DNA from 2 places in the Gordonia sp. ABKF26 genome. Region 2 is predicted to be linked to the other one. Evidence: riboswitches for the same ligand, from Rfam matches in the RefSeq annotation. Region 2 holds a riboswitch; the other holds the start of a gene.
The links. A riboswitch is a leader RNA that binds a small molecule or an ion and turns the genes downstream of it on or off. The one in region 2 is predicted to bind thiamine pyrophosphate.

Region 1 (3,673 bases), 600 kb from region 2:
CGTTGGCGTCGACGACGATCGCGTAGGCCTCCGGGAAACCGAAGTCCGTGTAGTGGAAATACCTCATCGGCGTTCCGTGGTGCTCGGCCTCGATGCCCTCCCAGGCGAGATACGAGACGGTGAAGTCCGCCTTCCCGGAATAGACGGCCTCGTATGCGGAGGTGCCGAGGGTGACCGAGGTGAATTCACCTGTGCCGCCGTCGTTCCGGATCACCCGCTTGAGTGTCTCCACCTCACCGGGGTCACCGAACCCGGCATAGGTCTTGCCGTCGAGGTCCTTCGGGCTCGTGATGTCGGCGCGGTCGGCGCGGACACCGATACCTGTCGCCCACCGCTGTAGTGGTGCCAGCACGGAGATCGTGTGCGCGCCCGATGCCCGAGAGAAGGTGGACGAACTGTGGGTGCTGATCCCGAATTCGGCGTTCCCCGCGTCCACGACGGTGTCGACGGAGGTGTTGTTGTAGGGCAGGATCTCGACGTCCAGGCCGGACTCGGCGAAGTACCCGCGCTGTTGCGCCACGAACAGGCCTGTGTGATTGGTGTTCGGGGTCCAGTCGAGCGCGAACCGGATGGTGTTGTCGGAGGCGGTGTCCGACCCGCACGCGGTGGCCGTCGACAACACCGCGACGGTGGCAACGAGGCAGGCCAGGACGCGGCGCACGCGGCCGGTCATGCGGCGGGCCATGCGTAGGGGTTCAGCGCGGTGTCCCAGAACATGAGCTCGTACCGGGTGGCGATGGTGAACGCCGCGGACATCGCAGCCCGTTCCGGCGCGCCGGCCGACGCCGCCGCCGCATCCACCAGTTCCCTTGCCCGGGCGGCGGATTCCTGGAACTCCGGGGCGTCGTAGGTGGTCACCCACTGGGCATACGGGTGCTTCGGGTCGGCGGCGAGGACCTCGGCGGCGCTCGCCGCCAGTCCCCGGCCGACGTCGGCGTAGATCCAGAAGCAGGGCAGCGCCGCGGCGGCACCGACCGCGTACGACTCGGTCGCTGCGGTGGCGATCAGGTAGGACACATAGGCCAGGCACGCGGTCGACGGCTCGGGCTCACCCTGCCGCGGCGGCAACTGGCCGCCCCCGAGCAGGTCGCCGTGCAGGGCGACCTCGACGGTGGCCGCGGTCGACGACGAGTTCGCCCAGAATGCCGCGGTCTGCGGGTCGGGCGACTTCGACGCCAGGATCGCGAGTGCTTTCGAGTACCCGGCCAGGTACAGCGAGTCCTGCTCCAGGTAGGTGCGGAACACCTCGAGGGGCAGCGTGCCGTCTCCGAGGCGGTGCAGGAATTCGAGATCGTCGATCGACGCTCGCAGAGCTGTCGTCTGTTCCCACAGGTGGTCGGTGAAGCGGCCGGGATCCGGCGCGTGCGCATGCAAAGACATGACATCCCTTCGTCAGCATTACCTGGACAGGTTCTCGGGTCTCATCTCAGCCCCGCAGTTGCGGAGCACCCCGTGTCAGAACGCACCCAGGCTAGCAGAGGGATTCGGGCCTCTACACGACTGCCGGAGCGATACCCAACTTTCCCGCGAGTTTCGCGAGGTAACCGGTCGCGCGCTCCACCGAGTCGTCGGGCAGGCCGTACAGCACTGTCGTGACACCGATCTCGCGCCACTTCTCGAGTTTCTCGGGAACCGGTCGGAAGTCGAGGACGACGATCTCGGGATCGCCGGTGCGACCTGCGTCGGCCCAGATCTGCTTGAGCAGCGACACCGAACCCTCGATGTCCTCCTCGCCCGGGGTGGTGATCCAGCCGTCGGCGCTGCGCGCGATCCACTTGAAGTTCTTCTCGTTGCCCGCCGCACCCACCTGGACCGGGATGTGCGCCTGGGTCGACTTGGGCCACGCCCAGCTGGGACCGAATTGCACGAATTCGCCGTCGTATTCGGCTTCTTCCTCCGACCACAGCGTCGACATCGCCTCGAGGTACTCGCGCAGCATGGTGCGCCGGCGCTTCGGCGGCACGTTGTGGTCCGCGAGTTCGTCGAGATTCCAGCCGAATCCGACGCCGAGGGTCACCCGTCCGTTCGAGAGGTGATCGAGGGTCGCGATGGTCTTGGCCAGCGTGATCGGATCCGATTGCACCGGAAGGGCGACCGCCGTGGCCAGACGGATGCGTTCGGTGACCGCGGCGGCGGCGGCCAGCGATGTCCACGGGTCGAGCGTGCGCATGTACCGCTCGTCGGGCAGGGTCTCGTCACCGGTGCGCGGGTGCGCCGCGTCGCGCCTGGTGGGGATGTGCCCGTGTTCGGGAACGTAGTAGGAAGCGAATCCCGCGTCCTCGATGAGTGGGGCGAGGACGTGCGGCTTCAATCCGCGATCACTGGTGAACTGCACGATCCCGAAATCCATGGTGCCCTCCGACGGCGTCGTTCGGCCGCCCGGGACGGCCGGACGGTTGACTGGACACCAGTCTAGGTGATTGGCGTCACCCAGACCAGAGGAGGACCAGGGCTCGGACGCGGTCAGTGGCGTGGATCGGTGCGGAACCCGGGGAGGATGAAGACCTCGAGGTGTCGTCGGACCTGGGATGCGTCGTCGATGTCGACGGTCTCACCTGGCGACGTACCCAGGCTGATCAGCACGCGGGCAACCCATTCGGACACCTCGCGCAGGTCATGTCCCGGATGGATCTCGCCCCGGTGCGCGGCGTGCTCGACGAACGGGAACCAGAACGCGGCGAGGTCGGGGACGAGCTTGACGACGCCCACGCCGGCGCATTCGGCGAACTCGGTCGGTTCGTCGGTGCGCAGCCGCATGAGCAGGGTTCCGGGGTCGTCGTACGCGCCGCGGCCGATCCGCACACCGGCAGTGAGCCGGCCCGCCAAGTCGTCGATCCCGTCGAGTTCGGCGCGTGCGTCCCGCCAGAAGGACTCGGTGAGGCGCACGATGGTGGCACCGATCATGGACGGTTTGTCGGGATAGTGCCGATAAAGCCACGCGCGCGAGACCCCGGCCGTCTCGGCCACCTGCTGCATCGTCGTCGCGCGAATCCCCTTGTCGGCGAGCAGCTTCTCCGTCGCATCGAGTAGGCGGTCCTGGACCGTGGTGGTCGGGGCTTCGGTCACGGACACTCCTGCGGTCACGGTCTGCGCGCACTGCTGCGTACTCGTCGGCGGTTCCGGCGAACGGACGACGGCGTCGTAGACAGTTCGCGGATTCTGTGTACACGATACGTCGCATCGTGTAGACACAAACCAGAATCTGTCTACACGCATGACCGAGACCCAGACGACCGAACCACGACGTGTCCGACGAGGGGGCAGTGTGCCTTTACCAACCACCGCGATCATCGGGGCCGGCATCAGCGGTCTGACCGCAGGCAAGATGCTCACCGATTACGGCGTTCCGTACACATGCTTCGAGAGTTCCGACCGGGTCGGCGGCAACTGGGCGTTCGGCAATCCGAACGGCCACAGCAGCGCATACCGCTCGTTGCACATCGACACCTCCAAACACCAACTGTCGTTCCGGGACTTCCCGATGCCCGACGAGTACCCGGACTTCCCGCACCACACCCAGGTGAAGGCCTATCTCGACTCGTACGCGGAGGCCTTCGACCTCTACTCGTCGATCGAGTTCACCAACGGCATCGAACACGCGACCCGACTCGACGGCGGCGGCTGGGAACTGCAGACCCAGCTGGGCGAGCGACGCCGGTTCGATCTGCTAGTC
Region 2 (3,673 bases):
GACCTACACGACCGTGATCGCCGAGACCGATTCGCCGGTCCGCACGGTCGCCAACTTCGAATCCACCGAGCTGCGGTGGGTCGACGAGAAGCGCGTCGACCAGCTGCCGCTGCACCCGGCGTTCGGGCTCGCCTGGCCCACGCTTCGCGAGCGCATCGCGATGCTCGACCCCCAGAGCTGAGTCCCGCTCCCTACCCGTCAGACCCCGACACGATCGGCGTCCAGCAGACGGTTCGCGCCGGCGATCAGGGCGTGGACGTTCGCCTCGTCGCCGCTCGCACCCTCGCCGGCGGCCCACGCCTGGCGGCCGTCGTTCTCGCACAGCAGGAACGTCGTGACCACGCCGTCGACCACCCGCTGATGCAGGCGGACGATCTGAACCGGGGCGCCGACGTCGTGGAGGATCGAGGTCATCGCGCCGACCGGACCGGCGGCGACCGCGCTGCACGACCTGATGCGGTCGGCGATCGCGAGCGTCGCCCGGCACTCGACCAGGTCGCCCGGACACGACACGACCGACCATGATCCGAGCCGGATCGCGCCGCCGCGGGAGCATTCGTCGGTGAATTCCTGCCAGGTCATCCCGGTCGCCTCCTCGTGCATTCCAGGGGGAAGCGGACGTCCGTACCGCTCGGTGAACAGATCGTCACCGCGGCGGTCGCCGCACTCATGCCACGAACAGGATGGATGGGACAGATGAAGAGGGTGCATCTCATTAACCGATTTCGGTCGAAGAACGGATGACCGACTGGAGAGCGCAACCGACCCGCAGCGGGGGGTCGGTCAGAGTCAGACCCCGCTGCGGCGGGTTACGAGAACGCTCGTGATGCACAACATGATCGGTCCACCATAGACCCGAGGTATCGACCGGGCAAACGTGTTTGCCCGCGGCCGGCGGTGAGCCGCTACAGCATCCCGGCGAGGTCGCGGGCCGCGGCGGCCGGGTCCGCGGCCGCGGTGATCGCTCGGACGACGACGATGCGCTCGGCGCCGAGTGCGGTGACCTCGCCGACGCGGCCGGCGTCGATGCCGCCGATGGCGAACCACGGCTTCGGCGATTGTGGTGTCCCCGACAGCATTTCCGAAGTTGCGGAGACGAGGTCGAGGCCGGCGGCGGCGCGGCCGGGTTTGGTGGGCGTGGTCCAGCACGGGCCGACGCAGAAGTAGTCGACGTCCTCGTCGGCGATCGCGGCGGCAGCTTGCTCGGGGTCGTGGGTCGAGGCGCCGATGATCACCTCCGGGCCCACGATCCGGCGGGCCGCCGACGGCGCGAGGTCGCCCTGTCCCACGTGCAGGACATCGGCGCCGGAGAGCGCCGCGATGTCGGCGCGGTCGTTGACCGCCAGCAATGCGCCGTGCGCATCGGCGACGGCCCGCAACCCGGCGAGGATCTCGAGTTCCTCCCGCGCCTCGAGGGTCCCGAACTCGCGTTCGCCCGGTGAGTTCTTGTCACGGAGCTGCACGATGTCGACGCCGCCCGCTAGCGCGGCATCGACGAAGTCGAGGAGGTCGCCGCGTTCGCGCCGGGCGTCGGTGCACAGGTAGAGGCGGGCCGCGGAGAGCCGACGACGACGGTCCGCCGCGCGGCCGGAGTCCGCGGACGCTGACGTGGTGGGGTTCGGGGTCGTCACGCCGACCAGGCTAACCGGACGCCCGAGGCCCGGGCGTAGGGTGGACCGCACGAACACACGGGAGTCCGGATCGGCCGGGCTGAGAGTGCGGACCCATCCGCTGACCGTCGAACCTGATCCGGGTCATTCCGGCGAAGGAAGGTGATTCCAGCGTGAATTCCCCTCAGCAGAAGCGTGCGCACCGCCCGCTCACGGTCGTGGGCGGCGGCGTCATCGGGTTGACGTGCGCGGTCGCCGCGGCCGACGCCGGGTGGCGGGTTCGCGTACTCGACGCCGGCGCCGAGGAGCGCGCCTCGTGGGTCGCGGGCGGCATGCTCGGTTCGCTCGGCGAGGGAATCCCCGGCGAGGAGGCATCGCTCGCCCTGTCGGTCGAGTCGGTCCGCCGCTGGCCTGCGCTCGTGAAGCGACTCGACGATCCGGCCGTCGTCACCGCCACCGACTCGCTCTTCGTCGCGGCCTCGGCCACCGACCTCGAGTATCTGCGACACCTCGCCGACTTCGTCTGGTCCGGTCAGCCCGGCACCGATGCCGCGCTGCAGCCGGTGACCGGCCGCGACATCCGAACGCTGGAACCGTCACTGAGTTCTCGACTCGTCGGTGGCTACCGCGCGATCGGGGAATGGTCGGTGGACAACCGTCGACTGCTCGAGGCGCTGCGCGCCGCGGCCACCAGTGCCGGCGTGGAACTCGTCTCCGCTCGCCTCGAGTCCCTGTCCGATGTCGACGACCTGGGCCCCGACGCGCAGGTCCTGCTCGCCGCCGGACTCGGCACCGCGGCACTGTGGCCGGACGTCGACCTGCACCCGGCCAAGGGGGAGATCCTGCGGCTTCGTCGCACGCGGTGGTCGGTGCCCCCGCCCGACCACGTCGTCCGGGCTCGCCTGCACGGCCGCGCCGTGTACGTGGTCCCGCGCGAGGACGGGGTCGTCGTCGGGGCGACCCAGTACGAGGCGGAGGGGATGGCCGACCGGACGCCGCAGGCCGGTGGGGTCGCCGACCTGCTGGCCGACGCGATCGAGGTGATGCCCGGGCTGCGGACGTATGAGCTGACCGAAGCGGCGGCCGGTCTGCGGCCGTGCACCGCCGACGGGTTACCGCTCGTCACCCGCGTGGACGCCCGCACGGTCGTGGCGACCGGGCACGGACGCAATGGGATCGTCCTCGCTCCCGGTACCGCGGAGCGGGTCCTGTCGATCCTGGAAGGAGTCGAGGAATGAGTATCACGGTGAACGGCGAGACAGTGGACGTCGAGGCCGACGCCTCGGTGCGCGATGTGGTCGCCGGACTCGGGTTGCCGGATCGCGGGATCGCGGTCGCGGTGGACGGCGCGGTCGTCCCGCGCGGCCGCTGGGACCGGCACACCATGACCGATGGCGCCGTCGTCGAGATCGTCACGGCGGTGCAGGGTGGCTGACCAGTTGACACCCGACCCGTTGCGGATCGGCGGCCGCGAGTTCTCGTCTCGGCTCATCACCGGCACTGGGGGCGCGTCGAATCTCGCGACCCTGGAACGCGCACTCGTCGCATCGGGCACCGAACTCACCACCGTCGCGGTCCGCCGCGTCGACGCCGCCTCGGGCACCGGGGTCTTCGACCTGCTGCGGAGGCTCGACATCGCGGTCCTGCCGAACACGGCGGGGTGCCACACCACCGCCGAGGCGGTGCTGACCGCGCAGTTGGCGCGCGAGGCGTTCGAGACCGACTGGGTCAAGCTCGAGGTGGTCGCCGACGAGCGCACCCTGATGCCCGACGCCATCGAGCTCGTCGACGCGGCGGCCGCCCTGGTCGCGGACGGATTCGTCGTCCTGGCCTACACGAATGACGACCCGGTCCTGGCCGCGCGACTCGCCGATCTCGGCGTGGCCGCGGTGATGCCACTCGGCTCGCCCATCGGGACCGGCCTCGGAATCCTCAACCCGCACAACATCGAGATGATCGTCGACGACTGCCGCACCCGCTTCGACGACCCGCTGCCGGTCATCCTCGACGCCGGCATCGGTACCGCGAGCGACGCGGCCCTGGCGATGGAACTCGGTTGCGAC

Region 1: linked by a shared signal. The riboswitch ahead of AB4Z55_RS08010 (TenA family protein) and the one ahead of thiO (glycine oxidase ThiO) in region 2 are both predicted to bind thiamine pyrophosphate.

What each region holds. Positions count from the first base shown of each region.
Region 1 covers NZ_JBGCVZ010000003.1:1,660,874-1,664,546, forward strand. The annotation lists gene AB4Z55_RS08005 (ABC transporter substrate-binding protein) at 1-673, opposite strand, end outside; gene AB4Z55_RS08010 (TenA family protein) at 670-1,380, opposite strand; TPP riboswitch at 1,368-1,463, opposite strand; gene AB4Z55_RS08015 (LLM class F420-dependent oxidoreductase) at 1,493-2,350, opposite strand; gene AB4Z55_RS08020 (TetR/AcrR family transcriptional regulator) at 2,464-3,072, opposite strand; gene AB4Z55_RS08025 (flavin-containing monooxygenase) at 3,266-3,673, shown strand, end outside.
Region 2 covers NZ_JBGCVZ010000003.1:1,063,172-1,066,844, forward strand. The annotation lists gene AB4Z55_RS05380 (NUDIX hydrolase) at 1-181, shown strand, start outside; gene AB4Z55_RS05385 (hypothetical protein) at 199-582, opposite strand; gene thiE (thiamine phosphate synthase) at 906-1,631, opposite strand; TPP riboswitch at 1,679-1,789, shown strand; gene thiO (glycine oxidase ThiO) at 1,784-2,848, shown strand; gene thiS (sulfur carrier protein ThiS) at 2,845-3,045, shown strand; gene AB4Z55_RS05405 (thiazole synthase) at 3,038-3,673, shown strand, end outside.